DNA from 3 places in the Atribacter laminatus genome. Region 3 is predicted to be linked to each of the others. Evidence: riboswitches for the same ligand, from Rfam matches in the RefSeq annotation. Region 3 holds a riboswitch; each other region holds the start of a gene.

Region 1 (11,082 bases), 990 kb from region 3:
GAAAGAATGAAAAAATCACTATTTGTACTCTTATTAATCACAATAACTATGAGTTTATTGTTTATCCCCGGTTTAGCTTCTGCACAGAATAAAATTACCATCAACGTTCTCACCCAACCCCGGCGAGAATGGGAACTTCTTGAGCAATACCTCCCAGAATTTGAAGAAAAAGAAAATATCGATGTTGTGTTTCATTATTTTGCTGAATTAGAACGAAGATCAAAATCCCGTCTTGATGCCTCAACCAAAGCTGGTCAATATCAGGTGTATTACATGGATGAAGCCAATGTCGCCGAGTTTGCAGTCAACAACTGGTTAGTCCCCATTAAAGATTATTACCCCGAAGAAAATGATTTCGCTGATTTTTCCGAACCACTAGTAGCTGTTCTAACTTTCAATGATATAACCTACGGTGCTCCAATGACATTTGAAGGAAATGTTATGTTTTATCGGAAAGATCTCTTTGAAAGAGATGGGATTGCCGTCCCACAAACCCTCGATGAGTACTTAGAAGTTGTCAAACACTTCCATAATCCTCCTGAGCTATACGGAACCGCCGTCCGTGGACTTCGTGGGTCGGGAATGAACGTCTGGAGATTTAGCCCCTATCTCAAGATGTTTGGCGGTCAGTATCTTGATGAAAATGGAGTCCCAGTTTTTAATTCGCCAGAAGCCGTAAAAGCAGTTGAGTATTATATTGAACTCATTAAACACAGCCCTAGTCCTACCCTTTCCTGGTCGGATGCAATGGATAACTTCAATGCCGGAAAGGTTGCAATTGTTGAATATGCCAACCTAAAAATGGATTACACTATGGATCCCAAAGGATCGGTTGTGTACGACAAAGTAGGCTACTCAAAACCAGTCGCCGGTCCCATGGGTGCCATCTCCAATACTGCGGTTCATGGTTTGGGAATTTCTGTTGCAGGTTGTCCAACTGAAGAACTAAAAGTTGCTGCCGGAAAGTTCATAGGTTGGTTTACCAGTAAAGAAAATGAAATTCGGAAGGTTGTAGCAGGTTCTGGTCTCACCAACGCACGTAAATCAACTTTTGCCAGCCCCGAATTTGCCGCTGCCTATCCGGCAGAATTTGTTGAAGCCCAGGTTGAGATGATGAAAATTCAACAAATGTGCATACTACAAATACCGGAATGGCCAGAAATTGGTGATTATCTGGGTGTCAAGCTCGAAGAACTCTTCACTAAAGCTTATGCCGGTCAATCATATGATATTCAGGCTGCTTTGGATGATGCAGTTTCTTATGCAAAAGAAGTCTTAGGAAAATAGTTGTTTTTCCGTGAGAAAGGGGGTTCTCTGAAACCCCCTTTCTCACTTTTTAAAAAATCAATAATAAGATTATTCCCTATTTATTTAAACCGCATGACAAGAAGGGGGCTCAATAGTGACCAAAAAACAATTTTTTTTAGTGTTTATGATTCCAACTTTTATTATTCTGTTTTTTTTAGCCTTCTATCCACTGCTCAACGCTTTTTATTATTCACTGCAAAATTGGGACCTAAGAAATTCCCGCCCAATTCGATTCGTCGGATTGAAAAATTATATACAACTCTTCACTGATGGGCGTTTTCTCAATTCTCTCCGTATTTCTTTGTTTTGGTCGGTTATTACTGTTGGATTTTCGGTTTTTTTTGGTGCCGGATTGTTAGCTCCTCTAATAAACGATAATGCAAAAGGTGGTTTTAGAACCATCTGTCTCTTTATCTTTATTATTCCTGCCCTGCTTCCCCGTGTGGGGGCAGCTTATATGTGGCGATTAATGTATTCGTCATCAATTGGAATCATTAATTACTTCTTAAGCTTTTTTAGAATCGGACCTATTGGCTTCTTAGAAAATCCCACCTATGCTCTTTACTCAGTAGCGGCTATCGACATCTGGCAGTGGTCCTTTTTGATTGCGGCTTTAACCATTATTCTTTTACAAGATATTCCCAAGGAAATTGTCGAAGCTGGCTCACTCGATGGAGCCAAAAGGTGGCAACTCTATCGCTTCATTATCTTCCCGGTGATTATTCCGCCCTTTCTCTCAATCTTTTTTATTAAAATGATGGAATCCCTCCGTTCGTTTGATTTCATATTTGTGCTAACTGCAGGTGGTCCTGGTATTGCTACCGAAACTTTGGATATGTATGCTTATTGGCAGGGAATTGGTTCAGCAGGTCGGGTCTCTTACGCCTCTTCAATGTCAATTGTTATGCTGGTGATCACCATTGTTTTGATTACTATCGTATGGAGGGGGCTAGTCAGATGGCACGATTAAATGGAAAGAATATTTTCTATAAAATTATCATAATTATCGTTCTAATCATTGCTTTAGCCCCGATTCTCTGGATGTTTTTGTCTTCGTTTAAGTCAAGGGTTGATATCATTAGTTATCCTCCTAAGTTAATCTTTACTCCAGTAATGGATAACTATAAAAGAGTTCTTCAAATGCCAACTCTTATGCACGGTCTCCGTAACAGTCTTATCATAGTTCCCATATCGCTTCTCTTGGGTTTTATTTTTGGGGTTCCCGTTGGATACATTTTTGCTCGGATAAAGTTTAAAAGAAGTGCCGATCTTCGCTTTTTTATCCTGTCTTTAAGATTCATGCCTCCGGTCGCGGTTGCCCTCCCTTTTTTCTTGATTTGGATGCGGTTAAGGCTTCTGGACAGCATGCCAGCAGTCATATTTACATATCTGACCATTGCAATTAGCACCATGATCTGGTTAACAATTGAATGTTTCAAGCAGGTGCCCGTTGAATGCGAGGAAGCTGCTCACTTAGAAGGATGTACCCAATTTCAAGTCTTTTCTCGCATAGCTTTACCTTTAGCAATTCCCAGCATCTTGGGTATGTGTATCTTTATCTTTATTCTTTTGTGGAATGAATTCTTCCTAGCCTTTGTCATTACTTCTCAACGTGCAGTGACTATGCCGGTTGCTTCAGCTGCTTTTGCGGTGGTTGGAATGGAAGTTCCTTGGGGACAAATTTGCGCATCGGTTATCCTTCTTTCCATCCCACCTTTGATTTTGTCCTATTTCTTTGTGAAATTCCTTCCTTACTTCTTTAAGGTTAATTAAACAATTAAAAAGATCCTCATTGATTTAAATTGATATGAGGATCTTTTTAAAACATATCCTTATTTTAATTCCAAATCACTCTAAAGATTCCATTTGACTACTTATAAAACATTCTCAATGTCTGGGGTTTCCAAGGATATAAAGCCAGCAGTGGATTCATTCGATAGCAAGCTGGTTTCGAAAAAACCTCATGAAAAAGGTAAAAGGAATCAAAATTTTCCTCAATGACTTGTTCAAATGAATCGTTTCCCAAATCATCGGCGAAGGGGTTTTCATTCTTATAATTCCAATCACTCACGTTTTCCCTTATCCTCCTTTTTACCCAGTTTTTCCCTCATTTTGGTATCTGCCTGTAAGTTTTGAAGGGAATAATAATCCATAAATCCAAACTTTCCCTCTCGCAGACTATGTGACAACGCTTTGGGAACCTCGGCTTCAGCTTCAACAACTTTTGCCCTCATTTCCTGGGTATAAGCTAACATCTCCTGTTCTTTGGCAATAGCCATGGCTCTCCTTTCCTCGGCTTTGGCTTGAGCAACTCTCTTATCGGCTTCAGCTTGGTCAGTTTGTAAACGGGCTCCAATGTTTTCTCCAACATCAATATCAGCAATATCTATAGAGAGAATTTCAAAAGCTGTACCAGCATCCAAACCTTTTTCTAAAACGGTTTTAGAAATAGAATCTGGATTTTCTAACACTGCTTTGTGAGTAAGCGATGATCCAATGGTGGTTACAATGCCCTCTCCAACCCGAGCGATTATAGTCTCTTCGGTTGCTCCACCAATCAAACGATCAATATTAGTACGGACAGTAACTCGAGCCTTTACAATAAGCTCTATTCCATCTTTGGCAACTGCTGCAACTTCCGGTGTTTCAATAACTTTAGGGAGAACACTCAACTGAACCGCCTCTAAAACATTCCTTCCAGCTAGGTCAATGGCACAGGTTCTTTGAAATGAAAGCGGTATGCCTGCTCTCTCGGCTGCAATCATTGAAATAACTACTCTGTCAACATTCCCTCCAGCTAAATAATGAGCTTCCAACAACTCGGCATCAAGCTTTATATCAGCTTTGGTTGCTTTAATAAATGGTAGTATAATGCTCGCGGGAGGAACACGCCTCAGTCTCATACCGATTAAGTTAAGAATGCTAATTTTCACCCCAGCCGCTAAGGCTGATATCCAAAGTCCCAATGGAACCAGTGAAAAAAATACAATAACCAGAATCAATATAATGATTGCCGGTACCAAGTATCCGGTAATATCCATATATTTACACCTCTCTCTTAATTTGGACTATGATCCGGTTCCCTTGCACTTCGTCAACAGTTACCACTTTGCCCAGTTCGATAAATTCACCACGAGTAACCACGTCATATCGCTTGCCATCAATTTCCACTATACCCGAAGGCCGGAGTACAGACTTAGTGACTCCCTTCTTCCCAATCAGGCTCTGGTAATTTAAAATTTTTTCTTCGGGAATTTCCTTTTCTTTCTCTTTTTTATGTAACCCCAGTTTTTTCCAAATGGGATTATTGGGTAAAAAGAAAAGGAGGATTAAAAAGATTCCTCCCATTATAGCGATATAAAATAGTAATTGGCTAAAAGCAATTTCCCAGAATAGAATGCTGGTAGTCCTTAAAACCATATAGAGAGAAATCACTAAAGCACCAATACCAGTAATGCCCGTTATACCAAAGCCCGGAATGACTAATAATTCCAAGGCTAATAAGAGTATCCCAACCACAAAAAGCATTAAAGGCTCCCATCCGGCGAGACCGGCAAAATATCTCCCTCCAAAAAAGAGAAGCAAAGCAATAATACCGGCTATACCCGGGAATCCAAACCCAGGTGTCATTATTTCAAGAAAAATTCCTCCAAAAGCAATAAGGAGTAAAATTGGAATAATCGTGGGATGGGTTAAAATCCGAGCTAAAGTTTCCGACCAGGAAGGAGATGGTGTAACAACAACCGGATCTTCTAATCCCAATGCCTTAAACACTTCTTGCTGGTTTTGAGCTAGATGATCGGCAGCTCCTCTTTCTAAGGCAGTTGTTGCCGTCAGGGTTAACAATTCCCCCTTCTCTTTTAAACCAGCTATTTCTACGTTTCGATCCACCATTGCAGCGAATAGCTGAGGGTCGCGATTACGAGCTTCTGCTAAAGCTTCAATTTGCCCCCGAATTGCTGAAACAGTTTTGGGATCAGGCGGGGTTTCTGCCGTCTCCTGGCCGGTTCTCGGTTCAGCGGCTCCCATGCTTCCATCCGGTACCATAATAATCACTTCACTAGCCAGTGCCAAAAAGACACCCGCCGACCAGGCTTTTGAGTTAATAAAAGCCACGGTTTTCATTGGAGCTTGCATGATCAGGTCTTTCATAAAGAGCATAGCATCAACCCGTCCCCCGAAAGTATCAATTTCGAAAACGACGATTTCAGCACCCTGTTTTTCAGCCTCGGAAAGAGATCTCTTAGCAAAGCTGGCCAACCCCCATTCAACGGCTCCAAAGTCAGGAATATCCTTAAGTGGAATCCAAAAAACCACAGGTTTTTCAGCAGAATAAGCAGATAAAGAAAGGGATAAAACAATCAGTATCAACATTATAGAATAGTGGAATATTCTCATTGTCTCTCGAAAAATAAGTTTTTCTTTCATACTCAATAAAGCAATTTTCATTTAATAATATTCCTTTATCTCGTTTTTTTCAAACATAATTAAATATTCTTATTAACTATTTTATATATGATAGCTTTTCGATTCAATTTAGCAAAGAATAACTTAATAAAAACATTGCACTTTTCGATGAAAAAAATCATTTAATTTTGGTCAACTTTCCGGTTATCAGTTAATAATAACATAAAGTAATTATAACCTTTTTCCGGATTAAACCTGGTAGTATTTTATAAGACTAGATGAGGAAGAAAATCTATATCTAAATCCGTCATTGCGAGGAGTTCAACCGTTCTTCGGTTGGACAACGTGGCAATCTCATTTAGCCAATTTGTTATTCAAAGGAGGTCGGTAGAATTTTACCAACTAAGGCGAGAGAGAGTCTCATCTTTTCCAATTCTTCAAATCCACAATTTGTTAAAGATGAGATCCTCACGGATTAAAAACGATTCCTCAGGATGACGGAATAAAGAGTTCCTCTTTCACCAGGAGAGAGAAAAAAAGAAAAATGGGGTGAAAGCCATGATGAGGAAGTAATTTTTTTATTACTGTATTATCCCGGTAAATTTTCAACTTCCTCTCCCATTTTTAGATATACTAAAAAAATATGAAGTAATATAATAAATCTATATATTTTAGTTAAGGAGGGAAAAAGATGAGAAAATTCATTCTGTGGTTGTCTTTTTTTACCTTGTTTTTCGTTCTGTCAATAGCCGTTGGTTGCAATATCAATACCCTTTCACTCAATCCACCCCCCCTACCAGCTGGTCAACAACTCCCATCAACTATAGTCAATACGAATAGAACGATAGGAGCAGGTGGTGGTTTTGCAGAAGTAACATTTCTTGCCAATAACGGGCAAAGAATTCGAATCACCTTAACCGGTTCAAGCTCAATGATGGAACCTTACGGTTCCCTTGAATATCCAGATGGGATGACGAGTATCTATACGCCAGACTTGGGTAGTTCATTAAATGGTGTCAATATCTCTGAACTTATTCTCACCCAATCTGGAACCTATACATATATTATTTTTGATGGATCAAATATCGGTGGACCGGTCAATATTAAAATCGAGGTGATTTAGAAAATTCTTAAAATTCGTTTAAATAATTATCAATGAAAATAAGCAATGCGAAAAATATTCTTTTTAAATCAGATTGCTTATACTATTCTCCTTTTTATTATCGTACTATCGGGAGTAACCTATTGCCAAGATTTGATAAACCAAAACCTTTCTGATAGTGATTCTTTTTTTTATCGAGATGAGATGCGACATTTTATCCAGGTAATTTCCCGATATTCTCATCTATTTCATCCCTATTTTATAATTGTTCCTCAGAATGGACTTAGCCTTCTTACTAGTAATGGCGAACCGGAAGGTGTGCTGATCTCCAAATACCTCTCAGCAATAGATGGGGTTGGCCAAGAAGAATTATATTTTGGTTTTCTTGGCGATGATGAACATACACCGGAAATCATAACTTCAAATTGGCTTGGTTTCTTGAATAAAATTCGAGTTTTGGGTAAAGCAGTCTTAGTTACCGATTATTGCTCAGAGCCTTTCAACATCAAGAACTCCCTTGAAAGTAACAATTTACAGCAATTTATTAGTTTCCCTGCTGAAAGCCGAGAACTCAATATTATTCCGGATAACTCTTCGGTGCCCTATCGTGCAAACTCCGAAAATATTGAAAAAATAATTCATGCCAAGAATTTTCTCTATTTCATTAATCCTTCAAGCTTTTCTAATACCGAAGAAATGATTGAAGCTCTTTCTCGCACCAATTACGACCTATTCATAATTGATGCCTTTTTTTCAAAGGATGAAATGTTTACCCATGAAGATATTGACCATTTAAAAGAAAAAATGAATGGTGGTAAGCGTTTAGTCCTATCCTATCTCTCAATTGGAGAAGCAGAAAATTATCGCTATTATTGGCAAAAAGAATGGGATATCAATCCTCCACCTTGGTTAGAAGAAGAAAACCCAGATTGGAGTGGAAATTATAAAATTCGTTACTGGGATAAAAATTGGCAGCAAATAATTTTTGGAAATCCAGATGCTTATCTTGATAAAATACTCAAAGCTGGTTTTGATGGAGTTTACTTAGATTTGATTGATTCTTTTGAATATTTCGAGGAACTTCAATAAATAGAATTGATTGGAAATATCAATCCAATAAGTATAATCATCTATGTTAACGATAACCTTCTCACCTTTTATTATAAAACTGTCATTCTTATCGACACTTGAGTCAACCTTAAATTGCTCCGGTTCACAATAACAGGTTCCTATTTGCAAATAATTATGTTCACAGCTGGGTTCATTTCTTTCTCCTTTAATAAATTTGTGATAACATCCCGAAATGGAGCTTATTTGTTACAAGGAGATGAAGCGTGGATAAAACTTATTACGATTTACTGGAACTCTTCTCAGAAAATGGTTGTCCAATTTGCAGTTATAAAAAAACTTTTGAAGAACAATCTTTAGATGGATTATTCTATGAATTTGTCACCGATCCAGAGATCCGTCAAAAACTCCGCGATCAAGGAGGTTTTTGTCAGGATCATTTACGAAGGGTTTTCGATACTCGACCATCAATTTTGGGTATGAGTATTGTCTATGAGGATTTGCTCAATACCTATTTAAAAAATGAAAACCATCCCACCCTAAAAAATTGTCCACTCTGCAATCTTTGGAAAGATAAAATCCATCATCTTGAAAATATTCTTCAAAAGCATTGGAAGGATTTTAAAAATGTCTGGGGAAAATATACCTTCGTTTGTATCATTCACCAAAATGAATTACAACTTACTCCTTCAATTTCATCGGAACTTAGGGAACAGACTCTTAAAAGTCTAAAAAATATAGACGAAAATCTTAAATCCTTCATTCAAAAATTTGATTATCAAGCAAATAAAGATACCATCTCAATTGAAGAAAGCAATTCCTGGCAAGAGGTTTTAGAATTTTTTGCCAGTCAGCGATTAAGAAAATCTCATCGTATACATAGTAGAAAGTAGTTTTTTATAGATGTATCGATGCGCTCCTCACTTTGACGCTTTTAGATAAGTATTTTATCCTCATCTGCTACCATCAAGTAGCATGGCTATTTATTCGATAAATTTTCTGATTCAAATAGTATATTTATTTTTTGTCTAACTTATTAAATATATTAATTCTATTCTAAAGGAAATTTCTTTTTTGCCGATAATATATGAAAAAGTATGGGTACCTGAAAAGGCAAACTTTCCTAAAGGAAAAGGCGCAAAGCTAAGAGCCTAAAGCGTTTATATGCCATGGCAGTCGAGCCGCCAAAATCCACCTAAAAAACGAAATGATGACTTGTAAAATACGAACCATTTCCATAGGAAAGTTTTCCATAGGAGGATTTATAAAATGGCTCGTAAAGATAGTAAATCTCCAACTTCAAAGAGTGATATAAGCCAGCAATTTGACAAAAAAAGCTTAGATGAGGTTGAAACTGATCACTTTTTATCAAATGGCCTCTTTATACCTGAAAAAAAATCAACACCTTCTACTCCGATTTATCTAAAAGCAAACGAAAAAAGTAATTTATCAGTTTGTCTTGAAAATGAAGTAAACCTAAGAAATAAAAATGAATTTTCTGAAGATTCTGCACAAAAAGAACCGACTCAAATCGAAAAACCCTGGGGATATTATGCCATTATCGACCAGGGACCTCACTACAAGGTTAAAAAAATTGTTGTTTATCCTGGTTACCGTTTAAGCTTACAAATGCATTACCATCGCAATGAATACTGGTTGGTAGTCAAAGGAGTAGCATTGGTCACCGTTGGAGATCAAACCTTCATTTTAGATCCGAATCAGAGTACCTATATTCCCATGCAGACCTTCCACCGAATGGAAAATCGCGGCGATGAACTCCTGGAAATAATTGAAGTTCAAAACGGTAATTGTATCTCCGAAGAAGATATTGTTCGTATTGAAGACGATTTTAACCGAAGTGAAATAATTTAGCTTTAAACCAATAAAAAAAGTTAGGTAAGATGCTTGAACTGGTCGTTGTTTTTAAGTTCCTGTATTAACTCTTTGATTTTTTGATCAAGACTTTTGTGCATCACCAAAACAGCAGAATCCGATTCAACAATAATCAAATCATTAACTCCAAAGGTTATAATTGGTTTTTGGGAATAGATAATATTATTTTGACTCTGTAATCCATAATAGGAACCAATGGATAAATTTTTTGATTTATCCTGAGAAAATACTTTTTCCAGTGCCGACCAAGATCCAATGTCGTTCCATTGGAAAGTAGCTGGGATTACCAACACTCTCTCTGATTTCTCCATAATACCGTAATCGATGGAAGTCGATGGAAGTGTATTGAATACCTGAGATTTCACGGTTTCTAACTCTGGCCTTCCCCAATAGTGTTGAATGGTGTTAAGTCCCTGAAAAAGACTGGGCATATGGGTTGTTATTTCTTCTAAAATGGTTTGAGCTTTCCAAATAAATATTCCACTGTTCCACAGATAGGTAGGATTGGAAAAATAGTAATTTGCTTTTTTAATATCCGGCTTCTCAATAAATCCAAGCACCTGACAGGCTTTTATATCTTGTTTGCAAAATTTTTCATCCCCATAATGGATATAACCATAACCAGTGTGGGCTTCAGTTGGTGTTATTCCTAAAGTAATCAGATAATCTTTCATCCCGACTTCACAACCAAAACGAACAACTTCACGAAATCTTTCTTCATCGAAAATCAGGTGATCAGATGGAATTACAATCATGACTTCATTGGGGTTCTTACGAGCTATTGTGAGTGCACCTAACCCAATACAGGGAGCAGTATTTCTCCCAACTGGTTCAAGGATGATATTTTTTTCTAATAAATAAGGAACTTCCTTTAAGATTTCGGATTTAAAATTTTCCTGGGTTACCACATAAATACCGTCTTCTCCCACCAAAGGAAGAACTCGGTCAACAGTCATTTGAAAAAATGTTTTGTCCATTAACGCTGTAAATTGTTTTGGTTTTTTTGAGGTACTTAACGGCCAGAGACGCTCACCTTTCCCACCAGCCATTATAAGGGCAATCGGCATAATCATCATCTCCATTTACCATCATGAAAGAATAATCATATTATATCCTTCCCAGCTATCTATCGACTCATTTTCTGATAATTGCTAAAACATAACCCGGTTACACATAATAAAATTCACCATTTGTCCGATAAACTATCATGGAGGGAGAAATAATGAAAACATTCTTTCTAGTAGTATTGTTTATTGTTACCATAACCACTATTAGTTTTGGTTTTGAGAACTTGGAATTATATC
Region 2 (11,082 bases), 630 kb from region 3:
GGTGCGAAATTGCGAACTTTAGTATACGTTATCGAATCTAATTAAGCTGAATAAAACTGCAGTAAATTTCTTGTAGCAAAAAAGGAGTTAATTAATATTCTGAACCATTGTCTCTTATTGGGTAAGTAAAAAACGGTTCACGGTTATTTCAATTACAAACTGGCTATGTTTTTTACTCCATGAAGCACATCGATGTAGTATTCTCATCTTTTTAAAAATTGTAATAAAAATTATCTTCATTCCTAAAGCTTTATTTAAAAGGGTTAAGAAATGATTAAATTTTAAAATCACAACTTGATTCCAGCAAACGGGACAAAAAAAACGAGGGTGGCATTTCAAAATCAATTGAATTAAGTTTCCTGGATAACGAACCCCAACAGCCACATCCCAAAACTTCAAAATATTTTATAGATCTATAAGATCTCATATATCTTTAAGAAGAAAAACACCTCCTAGTTTATTATCCTAAACTAGGAGGCTTATAGCTAATTGATGAGTTTTAACTTAACAAATATCTTCTCTTACATTAGTAACTTAAAGTATACTAAAAATCCCTTTCTACTGTTTGTGAATAACCACTGCAATAACCCTGAGCCTCGGTAATTGTAAACTTAATCTCATATGAATAACCAAGCTCCCATCCTGTTATAGTAGTTGATTCCCACTCTGAGTTTCTAGTAATATTTCCTCCAGAATTAGGCTCCATATTTGTGAATGTCGTGTTATCGGTTCCATGTAAAACCCAATTTCCGTGTTTTACTTTTTTATATACTTCAACTTTAAGATTAATTCTTTCATGTTGACATACGTTTTTTATTTGAAATTGTACTTTTACTCTACTACTCAAATCCCAACCAAAATCCCATTTAGCTTTTTGATTTCCGCCACCCGAAAAGAAATCAAATTTGCAACATTTTTCACATTGACCTCCATCTAGAGTTATTGGCTTCGTCAAGGAATCATCAAAGTCGCTGGTACTACAATCACTTTTTACTTTAACAATGACATCATATGTTCTTGAATTACATTCTTCGATATCAGTAAATGTATAACCATTAACTGTTGTCCATCCAGACATAGAATAATCGCTTGATCCAGCTTTTTTGTATCCATAATTGTATTGAATAGGTTCGGTTCCTGTCGCACTAACATTGCTTATAGTTATTGTACATTCTTTGCAATTCTCACAGTCCACACATCTCGATTGATATTCAGGGCAACTACATTCACTTGTTACTGTAAAACCAGTAATATCTGCTGGAGTGCAAACATTTTCGGTCCACTGAGCAACCAAGGTCACGTTGTTTGCTGGCATCTGGAAGGTCTGTCCAGCAGTATAGGTGGTCCCATTGTATAACCAACCAGCAAAGGTGTAATTATCTCTGGTTGGATCACCAGAAACAACGGTTACTGTCACTCCAGCAAAGTAGGGAGAGCTGGGATCAGTTGGAGCACCGGTTCCACCGTTGGCATCGTAGGTGACAGTGTACTGGTTGTCTTGGGTCCACTGAGCAACCAAGGTCACGTTGTTTGCTGGCATCTGGAAGGTCTGTCCAGCAGTATAGGTGGTCCCATTGTATAACCAACCAGCAAAGGTGTAATTATCTCTGGTTGGATCACCAGAAACAACGGTTACTGTCACTCCAGCAAAGTAGGGAGAGCTGGGATCAGTTGGAGCACCGGTTCCACCGTTGGCATCGTAGAACACGTTGTAGGTGGCATTTTCGTTAAAAGTTACCGTTACCCTCTTGTTGCTATTCATAGTTATATTCTCTGGATTATTTGCACCAGTTAGGTCTTCACTCCAACCTGCAAAACTCCAACCGTTTGCTGGATTTGCAGCAAGTTGGACAATCGTCCCTGCCGGCCAAGTAGAAACATCAGGGCCTTTAGCTTTTTTTGATCTTTTAAATACAAGAGGCTCTTTGGTAACCGATCCTTCTCCTACAATAGTAATCGTAAGGGTATAGTTAACCGGGACGAACACTGCAGTTACTGATTTATTACTATTCATGGTGATAGAATCAGGATTGGTGTTTCCAGTAAGGTCACCCTCCCAGTGATCGAACTTATAACCAGCTGCTGGAGTGGCAGTGACTTCAGCCGATGAACCTGCACTATAAATCCCAGCTCCAGAAACTGTTCCGCTCCCTTTGGGAGAAACATTGGTAGTAAGAGTATAAGTTATCGTTTTCTGATAAGTAACACTTACTCCTACTGAAGCAGAAGACGATCCACATGAATTGACTACAACTAAAGTTACCTGGTAAGTGCCAGTTTCTGAATACTGATGTTGAACTATTGGTTCTGTGGTTTCTAAAGTTACTCCATCACCAAAATCCCATTTATAATTGGTAATAGTCAAGTCATCTCCACCTGCTATTGAACCACTGGCATCGAATTTAAATTCGCCATCACTTCCTTCCACTGATTGAGGCACTCCGATTTTAGCAGTTGGAATAGGACAATCCGGTGAAGGCTGTGGTGCTGGAGATGGAAAAGTTTGTGGTGATGAATCTGGCACCACGCAATAACTAGGAGCACCGAAATTGGCAATTGCAATTTCTTTAGCAAGACCAATGACCGTTTTATCTTGTTGAGCATCTCGGCAATCAGCCAAAGCAGCTTTGACAGCATCGATGAAATTTTGTGGAATACCATCAAAAGGAATAACTGTTGGAATGTCTTTGATCGGAATCGAACCAGGAGATGAACTTTCAATCACTTCCCAGAGAATCACCTGGGCAGTGGTAAGGTAATTGGCTTCTCCTCCATCACCAGTGACTGGGGAGATGGCTTTTTTAACCCAAACCTCACCACGGTTGGCATAAAGAACGTACCCATCATCAGCAAGACCTGAGATCTGGTAGTTACCAGCACAGTCAGTTTTCCCGGTGAGGGTATGAGTATCTCCTTTTAATATGATATCGGCATTGGGGAGAGGGTCTCCTTCAATGATCGATGGGTTAGCACAGGTATCGGTAAAGCAGTTATTATCAGGGGCCACCACCACTCCTTTGATGGTGACTGAGCTGTCAGTTGATGGAGCTCCGAATTGGCCACCACCGATACAGCCACTGACTAAAGACGCTAACACAATTGTTGTTAAGACCAAAAACCATAGTTTTTTTCTATTCACGAATAATCCCTCCTCTCGGGATAATTAGATTTCTTGGTATAGATTAGTTGAGGAGAGATGAATCGGATATAGGAAATCATGCCTATTTTTACCAACCAGTGGTACTATTTTTATAAACTACAATGGCAATATTCCCTTGAATTCTACAAACCTTCATGCTGCTTAGCAGCACTAGATGAAGATGAAAACACCTATTCAGAAATGAATCTCCTTCTTTAGCAAAGGGGATTAGGGGGGTTTGAAAGTACTGGAAAAAAAAACAATCCTTCTCAAGCTCCCTTTATCTAAAAGGAGAGGAATAAAAAAAATTAAACTCATAAGATTGCCACGACCTCAAAAAACGAGGTCTCGCAATGACGAGTCAGAGTTCCTTCTCCCTTGATGGGGGAAGGGAAGGATGAGGATCAAAGTTCAGATTCATATTCAGGTTTGGAATTTTTAAATAAAAGCTCGACGTGGTATACAATTTCCCCCCTCACCTTAATTCTCTCCCACCAGGGGAGAGGGAAAAAAAGAAAAAACGGGGAAGGTTTAGATGGGGGAGAAAACAAAGATTCGACATGCCATGGCATGTCGCTACATTAAATGGAAAACGGGCGCAATGAATTGCACCCCTACAACTTTTAAATCTTTTGTAGGGGCTTGATTTATCATGCCCGTGTATTTTCAATAGATAACCTGTTGCATCTTAAAAAAAATGGAAGAAAATCTGGCAGGAGTGAGTAAGTAATTGTTCAACAAAGGCTAAAAAAAACAAAAGGCGATGGTCTAAAAGCCATCGCCTTGGTAAATTTGAAGATAGAAAACCGCAGGTCAATTCAAAATAAAAGCGTAAATATAACTAAGAAGTTAAAAATCAATCTATGATTTAATTAATCCAATGCCACATACCAATTGCCTTGTGCGCCCCAAGCTGAAAGGAATTGATTAATGGTATAGGAATTGTTGGCACCATTAACCTTACCCGGATCGTTGACATATACATTGGCGGAGTCGATTCCGATTACTAACATAGCATGTTTGGCGCCACCATTCGGATTCATATTAGAATATACTGCAGCTAAAAATGGTTTCCCTTCTGAAAGCATATTCCGAGCTCTTTCTAAATTACCCATACCAACCTTGGTTGGGACTCCTTCACTTTCTAACCAAGCACGGATCTGAAAACTGTTTGTCCAGTCACCATTATAATTGTTAATCGGAAGGCCGTATCGATCATTCAACCAATCATCCGCTTGAATGATGTGATCTGGAAGTGGTTCTATTCCATAATAGTAAGCTCTCATCATGACTGCGACGGTATGACCACAATTTCGAGTATTTGACCAGGTTCCAGGAGGAACTTGCGGAAGGAAAGGAACGTCAAGTAGGATTTTAGTATCAGAGCGTTCAATAAATTTATCTAAACTATCTAAAGAAATCACATTGGTTATCGCGTTATTATTACCAAAATCGGTTTCCGGAGTGTTTACGAAGTTGGTACAACCAGAGATAAACACCATCAGGAGAAGCCCGAAGATGATGAGTGGCAGTAACTGTTTGTGCTTCAACTCTCATGCCTCCTTCAGAGTTTTCTCCGAAATCATTTTTGAGAGTGACGCACATTTTAACAGATCAACTCGATGCCGATCCGGCAACCCGACTGCCGTAGCACTTTCGTGCTTTAGGTTCGTGGTTTTGCGTCCTCCCCTTTCGGAGAGTTTGCCTTTAATATATATATCTAATATATATTTCCAGTCCTTTATTAATTATCGGAACAATATCAAAATACTTTAGGATTTTTTAAAAAAAGTTTTCCTCTAAATTTTAAAAAGGTTTACAAAAAAGTAAGTGCTCAGGATTCCGATAAAACAAAATCATGACTTTTCATTGTATTTTATATACAGGAAAGAGAATGAGCAAAAAAAGAAGATAAAACTAACTTGTTAGAAAGCAGGGAGAAGATAGAATATATAACTCAAGAATTAACAAACGATTCAGTGGCTTTTCGTATAAGTTGATACAGACGGTCGAGACCTTCTCCTTTGACAAGATAGGCAAATGCTCCTGCTCTGGCCGCCCGTTCTTTATGCTCCTCGTACATAGTAAGCATGATAACTGGAATGTCAAAGCTTGATTTTATTTTTTGAAGCAAAGTAATCCCATCGCCATCGGGGAGTCGCATATCAAGAATGATTACATCGGGCTTAACCGCTTCAATTCTTTCTAACACCCCCTGAATCCGATCATGGGTTCCCGCAACATCCATATCGATCTGACGGTTGAGGAGGAACACCAAACTTTCAAGAAAAAAACGGTTATCGTCAACAACAAATATTTTTTTGGTGGTTGTTTTTGTTTTTGTTGTAATCAGTTGAATCTCCTCCTGTCATAATCGTCACTATCGAAATTATAGGAAAAAAAAATTTAAACTTATATAGGTCATTAATCCCATTTTCATAGCTAAAAGTACTAATTAGATGTTGGAATAAAAATTGGGTTTGAATTTTTTTACTGGATTTGTTACCCTATGAGGAACTTTATTATAAAAAGAATATTAGTAAATAGGGATGCAATATGAAAAAATATTTGACTCATCATATAATCGTTCTTTTATTTCTTGTTATTACCGTTTCTTTGCCAGGGTTGACAGCTGAATCAAGATTGTCATGGAATGATTTCACTATTTCGTTAAAAAATATCCTTGGGCCTACAATCGTTATAAGCCAAAACCGCACTAACACTCAATTCGTTACTCGTCTCGATGCTGCTCGAACTATAATCGATGCTCTTTCATATAATGATTTATATGATTATTTTGATGCTGGGTCGATCCCTTTCCAGGATATTCAAAACCTCAATGAAGACGAAAAAAAGGTTGTTATTCTTTCCACTCAACTCAATCCACCCTTGTTTACCGGTGATGCTCAAGGTCTTTTCCGACCTAACGATCCACTCACACCCCAAGAATTCTCTTTTTTAAAGGAAAAATTAAAAGCCTATTCAAATGGGAATCTTTATTATGAATCTTCTAAAATCTTAGAACCAGGAATAATGCTCATGATTAAAAAGTGGGGATTTGGTGAACCAGTTGCTCTCCCTTCGGCATCTTCCTCAGAACCAACAGCCTACCTTCAAGTTGGTGCTTTCAGCGAGCGATTTCGTGCTGAAAATACTTCAACTTTTTTAAAAGAACTTGGTTATAATACCTCAATTGTTGAAGAACAATCATTATTTAAGGTACGAGTTGGTCCTTTCCCCGCTCAAGATATTTCCTCAATTCAAGACAAACTCAATAAACAAGGTTTTCCCAGCGTTCCGGTTGCACAAAAAAATGTGGTAAGCACACCCCAATCAAAGGTTGAAGGTGGATCAGTTTTTTCTATAGCTTTACTATATGACCCTAATATATCAACGTATACCCCCGAAGTAGTCCTTGCTCATGATAAAATTCTTGAAAGGGAAAAAATGAGCATTATTGCCCATCAAAAAAATGCATTTTTTGCCGTTAATGCTGGATTTTTTAGTCAAGAAGGTGACCCCATTGGCCTTTTGATGATTAATAGAAAAGTTTTAAGTGACCCCCAAGAAGGGTGGTATTCATTCGGAATCACTCAGAATAAAGAATTGGTTTTTGGAATGGTTCATCTCAACACAACCGCTTCTCTTCCCAACCAACAAGGATTCACTATTCATGGGATTAACCGTCCCAATCGTGGAGATGAAATTGTTATTTTCGACGAAAGCTATAATGGCAAAACCCCTCGAACGCAAGGGGTTGAAACTGTCGTGATAAATGGTATTATTCAAGTTACATCTCGAACCAATGGTGAAACCTTGATACCCAAGGGCGGATTTATTCTTCAAGGAAAAGGTGATATAACTGGTTGGATGCTGCAAAATCTCTATCCTGGAACTCCTCTATCAGTAAAAATGACTATTCTCCCCGAAACTGGAGACTTGGAAAAATGGTTGAGATTAGAATACATACTCAGTAGCGGCCCTCTTCTTTTCCAAAATGGTTTAGCAGGTCCTTTTGGTGCATTTCGCAAAGAAATTGTCGAAAATAAACATCCTCGAGCTGTTATTGGACAAACCCAAGATGGAAAAATTCTCTTTCTTGCCGTCGATGGTCGACGTCCTGGCCATAGTTCGGGTTTAACGATACCTGAGCTAGTTGAGGAATTAAAGCACTATCAGGTGTCTGATGCTCTCAACCTTGATGGTGGTGGATCGGTAACTTTTTATCTCCAAGGAAAAATTCTTAATTGGCCATCTGACCTAACTGGAGAAAGAAAAATTTCAACTGCAATAATTCTTAGGTAAAATGTGGAAAGGAATTCCACACTCTTACATATTCTGGTAATTCAATTGGGTATGAGCTTCCACCTGAGTTTTCTTTTGAACAACATCTAAAATCTCAATTGGCTCCTTGAGATAAAAATCGGGATGAAGTTCTAAAACCGAAGTAGGATCAATTGTTCCCCAGGAGGCAAAAAGAAATGGAATACCAGCTGCTTTGGCAGCCATGATATCATATCGGCTATCACCTACATAAACAGTATCACGAGGTTTCACCTTCAAACGAGAACAAGCTTCATACAACGGGTCTGGATTGGGTTTGGGACGAGGTGCATCGTCAGCGCAGATAACCACTTGAAAAAAATGATTCAGCCCAAATGTATCAAACTGAAAGGAAAATTCCGAACGGACTTTTGATGTTACCAAAGCCATGGAAAGCCCCCACTCTTTTAAACTCTCAAGGACTGTTACAATCCCTGGGAAAAGAACCACTTCATGCATCTTTTCTTTAATATGTTCTTGCCATCTCTGAATGTAAGGCACCCTAATATCCTGAGGAATCTCAAGAATTCCCATGGTAACTGGGCTGGGAATACCCAATGAAAAATGAAAATACTCACGATTCTTCTGTTGACCGGTCATTTCATAATGGGTATGAACGATCGCATCCAAAAAAATTGGATTGGTATCAGTAATTGTTCCATCTATATCAAAAAGAACAGATTTTAACATAAGTAGGTCACCCTCGAAGATTTTAAAATTTTTATCCCCAAAACCATAGGAATTATAGCAAGTTTGTCAAGAGGTTTATCCAATTCCTTCACGAACAGCTAAAATAGCTAATTCTACCCGGTCTTTCATCTCCAGTTTATGGAGTATATTACTAATATGATTTTTTACTGTACTCTCGCTTATATATAAAGTTTTAGCAATCTCAGGATTACTTTTTCCTTGAACAATCAATCGGGTAATCTCAATCTCACGATCGGTTAGAGTAGAAAATATTATCGACTGAGCACTTTCAGGAGGACTAACTTTCTTTATCCTATCGACTACTTTTGAATAAATTTGATTGCTTAACAGAATTTCTCCCTCTACACAGGCTTGGATGCTCTTTAATAAACGTTCGGGAGAATCCTGTTTTAAAATATATCCCCGAGCACCTTCCTTCATAGCTCGGTAAATTGTTTCTTCATCTTCTTCAATTGTCAACATAACCACTTTACAGGCACTGCTTCTTTGCTTGATAGCTTTTAATAATTCAATACCATTTGCACCAGGCATATTTACATCAACTAAAGCAATATCAACATTATCGAAGTCAATCTTTTCTAATGCTTCTTTATAACTATTAGCAATTGAGCTAACCTCATAGGAATTAGTACTTTCTATAAGCCGTTTCAAACCAGCTAAAAATATTGGATGATCATCTATGAGGGCAATTCGTATTTTCATTTCTCTAATCCTTCCCAGACTATACTTGAATCATTTTCTTCATAAGGAATTTTCACCATAATTTTCGTTCCTCTACCCGATTTACTATCAATAATAAATTTCCCCTTTAAAATTCTCACCCTTTCTTGAAGGTTTTGTAAACCAAAATGTTCAGCACCTTTTTCGTCAATAATCTGTGGATCAAAACCTATTCCATTATCTTCTACGGAAAGAATCATTTGGCGTTTACTATTGGTGATATGAATATTAATTAAACTAGCTTGAGCATGCTTTTGGATGTTTGATAAAATTTCTTGCAATATTTTTAAAAACATTTTATATATCCGATAGGGGATTTCTTCCAGCTCCACCTGATAATTTATATGAATTTTATTGCCTGGAACAATAAAAAGACCGATGATTTCATCGATTTTCTCCTTGAATTGGCTTGCCGTGATCGGTTTTCCCTTGAGTTCAGAAAGAATAAAGCGTGACTCCTCAATTCCTAAGGTATTCAACGATTTGATTTTTTTTAATATCTCAATTTCATTCTGGTTTTCTTTCGATACCATATTTTCCAAAAAATGCAAATAAATCTGGGTTGATGCTAATATTTGAGCTAATCCGTCGTGAAGTTCTCTTGCTAAGCGATTACGTTCTTTTTCCTGGGTAAGCTTTTTACTGTTTTTAAAGAGTGTAATATTCTCTAAGGTTGAACTTCCCATATTCTCAATAATGGAAAGAACTAAATAATCAATGATATCAATCTCTTTATTAAGAATTCCTATAAACAAAAAGGGAGGATGATTATCAGAAATTAAAGGAATAAAAAGAAGCTGGGTTTTTGCTTTACCACTAATGAGAGTCACTTTTTTATGATCGATAAGGTCTTGTACTTGTTGACTTATACTATCGAAAGTCCTCCAATTCATTTTTCTTGGCCATTCTTTGGTAAAAACGAAATAAGGCCTTTTTTTTGAAAGCCTAAACACCGAAGCCTTTTTCACGCCAGTTAAGATCTTCACCGCATAATAGGTTTTCTCAAAAACAGCATTAAATGTATCATTGCAACATAAAGATGAAAAGAGTTCAATGATCTCCGAAAGAACAATAATGATCCGTTCTCGATCTTGGCGGAGATTATTCTCTTCTAATAATATCGCAATGTTGGTAGTAAAAGCTTCTAATTGCGGAATAGATTTTTTCTCAAAGGATTTATCCGTTCGATTTAAATTTAAAATTCCAACTACCTGATTGGTGGTTTTTTTGATGGGAAGAGAAATTGAATAGCTCTTTCTCTCTTTACGGCGAGAAAATTGGCTAATGTTGTTGTCATCGATAATGAGAGGTTTTCCGGTTTGAAACACATATCCTGAAACTGTTTTTTTATCCAGATCTACCCGTGATCCGATATACTTATCTAACAAATCTCTACCAGCTGCTATAAACAAGCTTCCATCATTTCTGGCTAACAACAACGAACCGGTTTGAGCATTTGATACCTTAATAGCGGTATCAATGATATTTTCAAGAGTTTTTATTTCATTTTTACTAAATAAATTTTCGACTGAATTCAAGTAGCTCTTCTCCTTTTAAAAAAGATCCTACTTTAATATTGTTCTTTCAAAATACTATAACATAATAAATACTATAATATAAATTTGAATTGACGGCGTTAAAAATGAAGTCTAAAATTTATTATTGAGAACCTCAAGATAGAAAGCTTTGATTTTCACTAATTAATAATAGGGCAATTTACTATCATCATTTTGATGACAATCCTTGAATGAATTATTTCTTGATATTTTTTAAATAAGGAGGATAAAATGAATTTCCGATTAAGAATACTCATCAGAACATTAATTATTACATCGTTATTGGTGCTTGCTTTGGTTTCTTTAAGTGTTGCACAGGATACCCTCCCCGATGTCAATGCCCTTCAACTGCCAGCTCTTGACCAAAATCCACAAAGACCAGTACAAGATACTCCAACTCTTCCAATTCCTGAAGGGAATGAACCAAATCAAACCACAACTGGCCCAGCGAATCCCTTTTTACCCAGTCAAGAACCCGAAGGTCAATTACAACCCCAGCAAGACCAACCCGTCATTCAATGGAAACAACTGGATTTATCTCAGACCTTCGGATTCGATCCAATGATTGCTGGTACAGTCAAATATCCAGCGAATTGGGCAGTAAACGTTGATACTTGGAATAAACGGGTTGTT
Region 3 (11,082 bases):
TAAAAAAGTAATGGAATTAGGCTGAGATGAAGGCGAATTCGACATGCCATGGCATGTCGTTACATTAAAAATTTTTTTTGGGGGATTGATTCAATATGCTTGTAGGCTTTTATATCAGATTCATGTTCGGTGAGGTTTTTCTAATCACAATATTTTCTGATAAATACAGATATCGACCCATTTACTAAATTTATATCCAGCTTCGGGCAGAATCCCACGACAAACAAAGCCTAGTTTTTCATGAAGCTTTATACTGGGAATATTCACCCTGGCAATGGTAGCTATTATGGAATGGTATTTTAAGGCTTGTGCTTCACTGACCAGACCATGAAGCAGGTCATATCCAATTCCTCTTTGCCGATATCCCTGGCGGACATAAATTGAATCGGAAACAGTATATTGATAACCTTCCCTTTCCGAATAAGGAGAAAGACTCGCCCAAGCAACTATTGATTCATCTTCCTCAGCAATAAGAAGAGGGTATTTTTCTCCATGTTTTTCAAACCATTTCTTCTGGTCATCAAGCGACCTTGGATAGAGATGAAAAGTCGAGAAAGTGTTAACTACAGCCTCGTTATAAATTTCAGTTATCCCGGGAAGGTCATCAACCCGGGCATTTCGTATGATTATCGTTTTTTTGTCCATATCGCAGAATATTGTATTCTTTTTTTTAAAAAAAATACAATGCCAATCGTCTAAATCCTGTATTTTTTCTTTTTTTCTGTGTCCTCTTATAGCCTGAGATATAACTTTCCCCTATAATATATTCATGATCCCATATATAAAAGGAGGAAAAAATGAAAAAAACTTCTGTTATTTCATTAGTTTTAATTTCAATGATTTTCCTTTTTTCTCTTACGGCTTTGGCTCAGAACGAAGAAGAATTACTTCAATCAGCCCTCAGCTCTTATCAAGCCGGCGACCTCAACGCATCACAGGAAGCCCTTGAAAAAGCCCGCTTGTTGCTCTGGAATGAAGCTCCGATGAAAATGGTCAACCCGGTTTTTACCGATGGGGAGGCCCAAAGTTACGGCTATTATACCAAAAGGCTCTCCAACTTCTTTGCCGCTGATGAAAGCTTATTTGTTTATGTTGAACCAAAAAATTATACTATCCGTGAAGAGGGTGGAGCTTTCCATATTTATTTCACCGTAGATTTTAACGTTTATGGCACCGAAGGTAACTTCATTGGTGGTCAGGAAGCTTTTTCTGATTTCCGCTATGTAACCTCCAGCCCGGTTTTTGAGGTCTTTTTAGTCACCACACTTGACTTCGACCTTGAACCGGGAGACTATATCGTAGAAATCATTTGTCGTGATAAATTTTCCGATAAAAAAGCCAGTTTTAACCTGCCTTTCAAGAAGTGAATTGTATGTAGCATCATTCTATAGCACAGCGACATGCCATGGCATGTCGAATTCCAGTATTTCATTCTTATCTGGTTTCATAAAGTGTTATGAAGGTCTATCTTTTAAAAATTTCATTATTTTACCTGAATAAATTATTTTCTCTTGAAACTTTCCTTTCTCCCTTTCGTAGTATATAATTGAATCACTTGTGGGGAAGGACGTGAGCAACTCAAGTAACCCTGAGGTCGACAGGGAAGGGTAAGAAGCGAATTATCAGCACTTATTTGCCCGTTTGGTGTTAGGATCGTCTGGTAAGCCGGGTGGAGCGAAACTTAGGAAAGCTCCTCCGCCTCAACCGAGGAGAAGGCTTATTCCGAGAGGTTTCCCAATATTTCGTTACTTCGAAATACAAATTTGAAGGAGGTTTTCAAACCAAATGAAAAAGAATTTATGGATTCTTTTAGCACTTGCAGCTTTAATCGCCATGTTTGTCATCGCCGGTTGTGCGCCGAAACCAACCCCAACCCCAACTCCAACTCCAACCACACAACCAACCACACCACCAACCGATGCCGATTGCCCGAAAGTAGTCAGCACTGATGTATACACAACTTATGATGCTACAGGGTGTGATAGCGGTTGTACCGCCTGTGGAACTTGTTCTAATCCTGATCCATGTGCTGCATGCAATGGAGAAACAGTAACTGGTAATGTTTATTCAAACTGTTGGTGCGAAATCGGTGAAGAAGGTGTAGTGCCAACATGTGATGCAAGTACTGGTACTTTCAAGATCGTTATCACTTTTGACGAAAACATCGACCCATTAGCAAGTTCATGTGTTTACAATCCTTCTAACTGGACAATCAAAGTTAAAAATTCAGGACGTCTTGTAAGTGAACTTATTGCATCTCCATATAATGTTGAAGTTGATGGCAATAAAATCATCGTAGATGCTTCTGTTCTTGAATGTGGAACAAGAGAAATTCCTGATTGGTGCAATACTTGTGAACCAGTAGTATTTGATTATTACTTCTGTGGTTTAATTTGCAACCTTGAAGAAGCTGCTTGCTACGCAAATACTGTTAATGGTCTAAGAACAGCAGCTCCGTACGGCTTAGTTGCGGCTCCAACCGTTGCAGATGAAATTGTTTGGGAACTCAGTGGTGGCTGTGTTGTCAGTGACGAACTTGGAAATTGGTGCTGTGGTTTCAGCGGTTCGGATTGCTGTGTAGAACCGATCTGTGAAACCTGTGAACCTTGCCCAATCGGATCATCTGCTTGCTTGTAAGGTTTGCTTAGCTTTTTATCAAAAAAACCTGGGTTTTGAAACCCAGGTTTTTTTTATTCATTAAACTTTTAAGTTCGTACTTTCATTTTGTTTCATTTTTGCTCCTGATTAATTAAGAGCCATTTTCTAAAACAATCATAAAATATTGGAGTAATTTTTATGAACGTCCAAATCAAAATATTTTTATGTCTTCTGTTTTTTTCTTTTTTAATTTTAATTCCCGGTTGTGAATTGCCCTTTTTATCTCAACCAACCACAACCCCACCTATTACTCCAACACCTGAAACTATAGCCCCACAAACAATTGACATCGATTGTCCCGAAATACAATCCACAACAGCTATGGCTATTTATAGTCCTGATTATGACGCCAATCTCATGGTATTCATAAACTTTGATGAAGAAATCGATGAAACCAGCAGTGGCTGCATTTTCAATCCGTGTAATTGGAAAGTAAGCATCCCCTATCCAGATGGTGAAGTCTTTGGTGATGTGGCTAAAGTCGTATTAGAGGGTAAAAAAATAATTCTATTTGTTAATATCTCCCATTCGGAAAGTTATCCAATACAATGGCGATTGTCTAATCTATGTGCTATTTCTGATGTCTATTCTAACTGGTGTTGTGGGTATAGTGATATAACCTGTGATATTATTTATCCTCCTTCTTGTCCAACTTCTTCAACATCCTGTCCTTTGTACTAATTTAATAAACATGGTTAAAAGCAAAGAAGAGAATAATACTAAGAAAGAGTGGGGAAAAATTAAATTTTTGTTTTAAAAAACAAAAAAGCCAAGACCAATAAAAGAGCAAAACAACTCTTTTATTGCAATGGATATCCACAAAAAAGCAAGCTCTTTATTAAAATAACCAGTAAAAATCTCATTCACGGAGGGTCAATTATGAGCATAAAAATTTATGAAAAAAAATGCTATTTTACTTCAATCATGGGCTTTCTTTTAATACTTTTTCTTATTCCCGGCTGTACTTCATTTGTTCCGACAACTGATGGAGGCTTGATTACCCAGGTCATCAAACAGTACTTCCAGGCGATCAATAATGTCGATCGAGAAAATGCATTGAGTTGCACGATTCCTAATGAAGCAGCTTATGAAGCAACAAATATGTTCTTTGATAACAAAGTCCCCATAGCTGAACAAAAAAATACTCAATATGTATATTCTTATGAAATAAAATCCATAACCATAAACGGTGATTCGGCAAAGGTTAATTTGAATTATTCATTCCGATTGATCGGGTTTGACGAAATGTCTTCACCAACCTTTAATGGTGAATTTGCTCTCAAGAAAATTAATGAAATCTGGCTACTTGATACAGCTCCGTTAGCCAGTTAAATCTTTTATCAAGATTATATTTAACCTCCGATTATAGATTTTTTTCAAGTACGTTTGTTTATCTCAGTTTTTTTACATGCTATAATTTTTTCCATGCTGAACATTGAAGCTATAAACCAATGAGTGGAAAGCCGAAGAGTCGTTTACGTCGAGTCGTCAAAGCGGTCATAACAATGATCTGCATCTTAATCGGTTCATTCTTTCTGGTTAAAATCCTTCCTTTTAATTCGGTTTTTTCTCCTTTTTTTCGCGTTTATTCTAAAGTCTACACCAAACTAATTGAACCCTTGATTGAAGATTCCGAGCGGATTCTCATTTTTGCCCCTCATCCCGATGATGAAACTTTAAGCTGTGGGGGAACCATTCAAAAAGCACTCTCTCAAGGGAAAACCGTAAAGGTGGTTTTTGTTACTTCGGGAGATAGCTTTGGTAATGATTATGAAATGATCCATACATCCAAAGATTCTCCTAAAGGTGTGACCCTTGGTTACCTCCGTCAAAAAGAAGCCTTAGAAGCAACTGCAATTTTGGGGTTAGCGAAAGAAAACGTCATTTTTTTAGGGTATCCTGATCGCGGTTTAGAGAGAATGTGGTGGATTTATCGAGATTATGAACATAGTTTCCGTTCGCCCTATACTCAAACCGACAAATCGCCCTATTTATCAAGTTATACCCTTTCAGCATCTTACTGTGGTGATCAGGTCATAAGTGACATACAGGATATTTTGGAAACCTTCCAGCCTCAAACTATTTATCTTCCTCACGCTTCGGACCTCCATACTGATCATCGGGCTAATTATAATTTCGTTAAGGAAGCTTTTGAGCGTCTACGGCAAAAAGGTTCCAGCTGGATTGATGATGCCAAAATCTATCTCTATCTGGTCCATTTCGGCCGAATGAAATGGCCTCCACTCTGGGGGTATGCACCTCATCTCCGGCTTTACCCTCCTTCTCAATTAATGTCAACTCGCCAATGGACTGGTTTTGAACTAACTCAGGAAGAAATCAGTAGCAAAAAGAAGGCTCTTGATCAATATCAGAGCCAAAAGGAAATTAGAGAATCTCTTCTGGCCTTTGTCAAAATCAATGAGGTTTATGCTATCGATACTGATTATTATCTACCTCAAAATGGAAAGGCAACAATTTTAGATGAAAGAGGCGAGTTTGCTCTCCCCAAACTGGTTGGAGGTGGAGATATCAAACAAATGGAGGTTGTCCGAAAAGAGAATAGTATCGTTCTCAAACTTCATTATGACTCTGGTATACCGCTACGGGTTCGGTATCGTTTTTTCTTGATCGGGTACAGTGAGGGTGAGGTAGTTTTTCGAGAAAGTTATATGCTCTTTGACAAAAAACGCCCAGTTCGTATTCAAGGTGATTATCTATCCTCTTTGCCAATAGTCACCAATGGGAGAGGGTGGGTGGCTTTAACCTTCGATTTCGATCACCGTCCTTTCCCGGAATCTCTTTTCCTCTGTGCCGAATCGTCTATCCCCACCAATTTAATGCTTGACCGCCTCCCCTGGAGCATGGTCATCATGGAGAATGTGGAATAAAAACCGATGAGGGATACTTTTTTCAGTCATTCTGAGGAGCGTAGTGTGCGACGTGAGAATCTCATCCTTTATAATATTTATGAAGAATAAAAAAACCTTAAAAGATGAGATCCTCACGCGGGAAAACACCGCTCAGGATGACGGAGAAGGCTTGTGAGATTGCCACGTCACTCCATTTTTCGCCATGATGTAAAAATATTCCTTCCTTAAGAACTTTATAGCTTTTCCTTCTCCCCCTCAGTCTTTCTTGATGGGAGAAGGTGAGGATGAGGGTGAATTTTTCTGTTTATTGCTCACAACTCACTGCCTTTTCAGAAGAGTAATTATGTAATCCCGGTGGGGATGGTGAGTGACTTTCTCAGATACTTCTTGAAATCTGTTATTCTCTCGGAAAATATCATGGATGATTTTTCCAGAAGGATAAAAATGACAGAGGAGAAGGTAACCTCCTGGTCGTAAATGGCGGTAAAACTTTTCCTCCAGTGGCAAGAGAATATTTTTCCCACCCAGGTAATAGAGAATCTCCGAAGCTAAAACCAGGTCAAAGGTTCCATCTATATCCTCTCGAGTGATATCCAGTTTTTGCAGATGAATTTTATCACCAAAGTCTTTGAATCTCTCCTGGGCTCTCAATAAAGCGGTTTCCGAAATATCAACACCAAAAACTTCTTTACCTTTGCTTAAAAGAAGCTGAGTAAATAACCCTTCGCTACATCCTACTTCCCAAATCGTTTGGACATCACTGGGAATTAACTCAAGGGTTTTTTGGTATTTTTCTTTTTCAAATTCGTAGTTTTCATAATTCCATGGATCTGGTTTCTTTTTATAAAGTTCTTCGAAATGTTTTTCATTAAAATAAAGCTGAAGAAAGGGAGTAAGCAGTCTCCATCCTAAATTCTCCAAATTTGATTTGGTACGCCGCAATAGGTCGTTAAATTTCATTTTTTACTTGTTCTTCCTTTCTTCATTCATATGTATTTAAGTAATTTTATATTGCTTATTCTTAAAAATAATCTGGAACGGGAAGATAGAGACGATTTATATCAATATCCTCGTAAGGTTTAACCATCACAGTATCTTTATCATCCTTGTTGGCTTCCAACCTTAAATAATTAATCACCGGCAAAGGCAAATCGAGATGAATATTTTTTCCGAGTTGATAAGCCCAATTATGGAGAAGCGCTAACAAGTCTTTTTTATCAATATTTTTATCCCAAATTATTTCAAAAACCTTAAAATTTTCCTCTCTATCCAATCCATAGAAAATCGCCGATTGACCAATTTCATTCCTCAAGAGAAACCAATCCGCTTTTTTCCCATTATAATTAAACATCGAACTCCACTGGTTCCATTCCTTCATACCCTTCATATAAGCCAAGTTACGGAGGGGAGCAATAGCCTGAAAATCCTGGTAGAAAGATATATATAAATCGAGTATGTTTTCATAAGGTATATTCTGGCAAGTAATAGGGTATTTGCCAGTGGTTGAAGGCTCAATAACTCCCTCATATTTACCTATCTTTTGAAATCCCCATCTTTTATAATATTCAGGAATCTTGGTTACTAAAATAATGAATTCGAAATTTTGGACTTCGGCTTTTTTTAAAGCCTTTTCCATCAGTTGACCAGCCAATCCCTGTCCTCGAAAACTTGGATTAGTCGCAACGTTAGCAATCCCAGCCGCAAGAATCGTTCTTTTACTGTCTATAAAGAGACGAGGAAGGCACCAAAGGGTTGCAATAGTTTGATTTCTATTTTTGATTGAATAAATATTATTGGGGTGGAAAAATGGGTCATATTTAAGGAAGTCATAATAGTATTTTTCATCATCTTGTGGAAAGATCTTTTTTAAGAATTCGGCATTTTCCGAAAAGGTGGTATAGGTTTCACGAATTATTTCCATGCAAAGAACCCTTATTCTTATTTTTTTATACCAATTATACTGTATTAAAGAATTCTATTTTGAAGTTTTTCGTCAATATTTTATTTTGAGGTTTAAAAGATAGACGTTCATGCTACCTAGCTGCACCAAATGAGGATGAAAATAACTATTCAGAAATCAATCTCCCCCTTTAGAAAAGGGGGTTAGGGGGATTTGAGTTTTTTGAGAACCAATCGAATCCCTCTTAATCTCTCTTTAGCCAAAGGGAGAGGAATAAAAAGATTAAGCTCATGAGATTGCCACGTCACTACGTTCCTCGCAATGACGAGTCAGAGTCCCTTCTCCCTTGATGGAAGAAGGTCAGGATGAAGGTAATAATTTTTTACAACTCACTACTCACCACTTACTTCTCACTACATTTACAGAGTAAATATCTCCTTTTTTAAAAATAAATATCAAGATCAAATTGGAATAAATCCACTAAAGTTACTTCTTTTTTATCCGATAAATTGAGTAAGTAAAAATGAACTTTTAGAATGAAAGGGCAAACTCTCCGAAAGGTGAGGGCGCAAAGCTACGAACCTACTGCGTCAAATACGCAATGGTAGTCGGGTTGCCAAGTCTTTTTTGAGTTTAAACTCAAAAGGGTGCGTCACTCTTAAAACCTCTTTTCTTCGGAGAAAGTCCTGAAGGAGGAATAAGTAGTGAAGCGCAATAAAGTATTTTTTATCGCCATCCTCGGACTTCTCCTCATTACTTTCATTTCCGGTTGTACTAATGTACCCATGACACCTTCAGTTGAAAAAGAACTTAACGATGCTTCAGGCGTTTCTGTTATTGAAATCGCCGGAACTTCACTTTCAGCAAGCCCAAGTGTTATAGTCCCGGGAGGAAATATTACTGTCAATTTTACTGGAGCACCAGGGTATTACCGGGATTGGATCGGTCTTTTTAAAGTTGGTTCAAATAATTATTCCCGAATCAGCTATCAATATTTAAGAGGGCAAAAAAATGGTTCGTTAATTTTCAAGGCTCCAAATACTATCGGTCAGTATGAATTCCGGCTTTTTAGAAATGGGAGTTATACCAAATTAGCAACCAGTAATCAGGTAGTGGTACAGAATGGTGCTTTAAATCCAACACCGACACCGACGCCATTAGCAGGTTCATCACCAACACCAACACCGACTCCAACACCTCCTAGTACAAACAATAATTCACCACTTTCAGCAAGCCCAAGTGTTATAGTCCCGGGAGGAAATATTACTGTCAATTTTACTGGAGCACCAGGGTATTACCGGGATTGGATCGGTCTTTTTAAAGTTGGTTCAAATAATTATTCCCGAATCAGCTATCAATATTTAAGAGGGCAAAAAAATGGTTCGTTAATTTTCAAGGCTCCAAATACTATCGGTCAGTATGAATTCCGGCTTTTTAGAAATGGGAGTTATACCAAATTAGCAACCAGTAATCAGGTAGTGGTACAGAATGGTGCTTTAAATCCAACACCGACACCGACGCCATTAGCAGGTTCATCACCAACACCAAGCTCACCTATTAATTACCAACTCATTTCCCAGTATAGCTATGGAAAGAATAATGTGGTACGGTGGAGGGATGGGATCATTAAGGTTAAGGATTCCACCAATTACCCTGGAATCAATGTACAGGATGTTTTAAACCAGTGGAACTCAATCATTGGAGGAACTACCACCTTCCAGTTATCAACCGATAGTACCAGTCCAATAACCATTTTTTATGATGCCGCATCAATCACCTCTCAGGGAAATGGGGTTTGGGGTTATGCCACGGTTTGGTGGTCAAATTATCAGCTCATTAAAGCAGAGGTTCGAATCCTTCCTGAAGGAAATTGGTACGGATATCCAATCAAGCCGAAATATGAGCTCTATCTTCATGAGTTAGGGCATGTAGTCGGTTTTGCTGGTCATACTAATGATGGAAGCGTCATGGATGCCATTGCCAATGGAAGCACGACAATTTCTTCAACTACCCGGTCGGTTATAAATGGACTTTATAATCTGCCCATAGGTTATGCCTTGGCTAAATCACCTTATAATAATGTACCCAAAGATGGAATGATGGTTATTCCTTTGGTGAATCGTTAAAATATTACTCTTGTTTATTTAAATTTGAGGCCTCCCAAAATTTGGGAGGCCTTTTTTATTTCACTTCTTCTTCATTCTCTCCTAAAGGGGCGATGGAAAAGTTTCCCCTTTAGCAAAGGGGGATGAAGAGGGATTTGAATTCCATACCGTTCCGTCATTGCGAGGAGCGTCCTATGCGACGTGGCAATCTCATTTACTGGAATCAGTGAGCCGTGAGAAGTGAGATGTGAGTCGAATAAAAGAAAAAACAATTGATGATAAAAACAACAATCCGGTGTTTCTTTTCCTAAAAACATAAAGATTTCAAACTTAAAAATAATTTGGAAATAAAAAGAATTAAAAAGATGAGATCCTCACGCCCTCGAAATGCGAGGTCTCAGGATGACAAAAGGCTATAATTCCTTCTCCCTTGATGGGAGAAGGTCAAGATGAGGGTGGTTATTTTAACAATTCACCATTCACCATTCACAACTCACTTCTCATTGTATTTACAGGGTAAAATATAAGGAAAAAAGCTGTGTAGGAGAGAGTAAAATACCTCTGCTAACCTTTTAATTTATTTATAATGTTATAATAACCAAGAAGATCAATAATTAATTTTTTAGAAAGGGGTGTTTTTTGTTGCCAAAGCTTTATGAATACGAGTTAGGGAAAGCTGCCGATATTTTAGTGAATGAGTTATTTAAACTCAAAGAAGATGAAACTTTTGTTATCACCGCTGACACCGAGAGCGATTCCCGGGTTGTTGATGCGACTGCTCGAGCTGCTTTTGCCGCTGGTGCCAAGCCCATGGTTGTCTGGACGCCATCTCCTCTGGGGGTTGGAAAAGCAGCTGATCCAATGCTGCCCCAGAAAGCCCTTACCGCTGTTTTAAAAGAAGCTGATGCCTGGGCAGAATTTAATAATCAATGGCTTTTGTATTCTACTCCTTACGATATTGCTGTCCAAGAAAACCCTCAACTACGTCATATGTGCTTAGTGGGAATGAATGTTGACATGATGATCCGATGCATCGGTCGTGTCGACTATCCGACGTTAAAAGAATTAGAGGAAAAGCTGGCTGAAAAAACTCGTAAAGCCAAAAAAGTGAGAATGACTACACCTGCCGGTGAAGATGTATCTTTCGAAAACGACTCTAACCATCCGGTTAATTGTGAGCTAGGGTATGCCGATACTCCCGGTTCTCACATGATGTCAGGTCAAGTCGCCTGGACTCCAAAACTGGAAACTATCAATGGCATAATCGTATTTGATGGGTCAGTAGTTCCACCCTTAGGCTTACTCAAACAGCCGATTCACTTACATATTGAAAAGGGAGTTATCGTGAAAGTCGAGGGGGGAAGCCAAGCCGCTGAATATGAAGCTTGGATGAAAAGCTTTAATCACCCTCGTATGAACGCCTTAGCCCATGTCTGTTATGGGTTTAATCCGGGTGCTAAGTTGACCGGAGACATTTTAGAAGATGAACGAGTTTGGGGCTGTACTGAATGGGGAATTGGAAACATTGGAGCGATATTGCTTCCGCCAA

Evidence for each region. Region 3 has a riboswitch for cyclic di-GMP ahead of RT761_RS04490 (hypothetical protein). Riboswitches for the same ligand answer to the same signal wherever they lie in the genome.
Region 1: another riboswitch for cyclic di-GMP. It lies ahead of RT761_RS08795 (phosphomannose isomerase type II C-terminal cupin domain); the one in region 3 lies ahead of RT761_RS04490 (hypothetical protein).
Region 2: another riboswitch for cyclic di-GMP. It lies ahead of RT761_RS07280 (C39 family peptidase); the one in region 3 lies ahead of RT761_RS04490 (hypothetical protein).

Annotation. Positions count from the first base shown of each region.
Region 1 covers NZ_CP065383.1:1,945,758-1,956,839, reverse strand. The annotation lists gene RT761_RS08840 (ABC transporter substrate-binding protein) at 7-1,287, shown strand; gene RT761_RS08835 (carbohydrate ABC transporter permease) at 1,403-2,278, shown strand; gene RT761_RS08830 (carbohydrate ABC transporter permease) at 2,266-3,081, shown strand; gene RT761_RS08825 (hypothetical protein) at 3,179-3,379, opposite strand; gene floA (flotillin-like protein FloA) at 3,372-4,349, opposite strand; gene RT761_RS08815 (NfeD family protein) at 4,354-5,757, opposite strand; gene RT761_RS08810 (hypothetical protein) at 6,407-6,838, shown strand; gene RT761_RS08805 (endo alpha-1,4 polygalactosaminidase) at 6,884-7,906, shown strand; gene RT761_RS08800 (DUF6062 family protein) at 8,152-8,778, shown strand; cyclic di-GMP riboswitch class I at 8,988-9,074, shown strand; gene RT761_RS08795 (phosphomannose isomerase type II C-terminal cupin domain) at 9,155-9,757, shown strand; gene RT761_RS08790 (mannose-1-phosphate guanylyltransferase) at 9,778-10,845, opposite strand; gene RT761_RS08785 (hypothetical protein) at 11,001-11,082, shown strand, end outside.
Region 2 covers NZ_CP065383.1:1,583,220-1,594,301, reverse strand. The annotation lists gene RT761_RS07285 (InlB B-repeat-containing protein) at 545-3,139, opposite strand; gene RT761_RS07280 (C39 family peptidase) at 4,012-4,689, opposite strand; cyclic di-GMP riboswitch class I at 4,769-4,855, opposite strand; gene RT761_RS07275 (response regulator) at 5,097-5,456, opposite strand; gene RT761_RS07270 (phosphodiester glycosidase family protein) at 5,696-7,444, shown strand; gene RT761_RS07265 (HAD family hydrolase) at 7,469-8,152, opposite strand; gene RT761_RS07260 (response regulator) at 8,228-8,875, opposite strand; gene RT761_RS07255 (GAF domain-containing sensor histidine kinase) at 8,872-10,431, opposite strand; gene RT761_RS07250 (hypothetical protein) at 10,681-11,082, shown strand, end outside.
Region 3 covers NZ_CP065383.1:953,066-964,147, reverse strand. The annotation lists gene RT761_RS04530 (GNAT family N-acetyltransferase) at 145-645, opposite strand; gene RT761_RS04525 (hypothetical protein) at 798-1,367, shown strand; gene RT761_RS04520 (hypothetical protein) at 1,834-2,637, shown strand; gene RT761_RS04515 (hypothetical protein) at 2,797-3,339, shown strand; gene RT761_RS04510 (hypothetical protein) at 3,538-3,990, shown strand; gene RT761_RS04505 (PIG-L deacetylase family protein) at 4,110-5,546, shown strand; gene RT761_RS04500 (class I SAM-dependent methyltransferase) at 5,847-6,488, opposite strand; gene RT761_RS04495 (GNAT family N-acetyltransferase) at 6,550-7,449, opposite strand; cyclic di-GMP riboswitch class I at 7,962-8,049, shown strand; gene RT761_RS04490 (hypothetical protein) at 8,133-9,554, shown strand; gene RT761_RS04485 (2,5-dihydroxypyridine 5,6-dioxygenase NicX family protein) at 10,176-11,082, shown strand, end outside.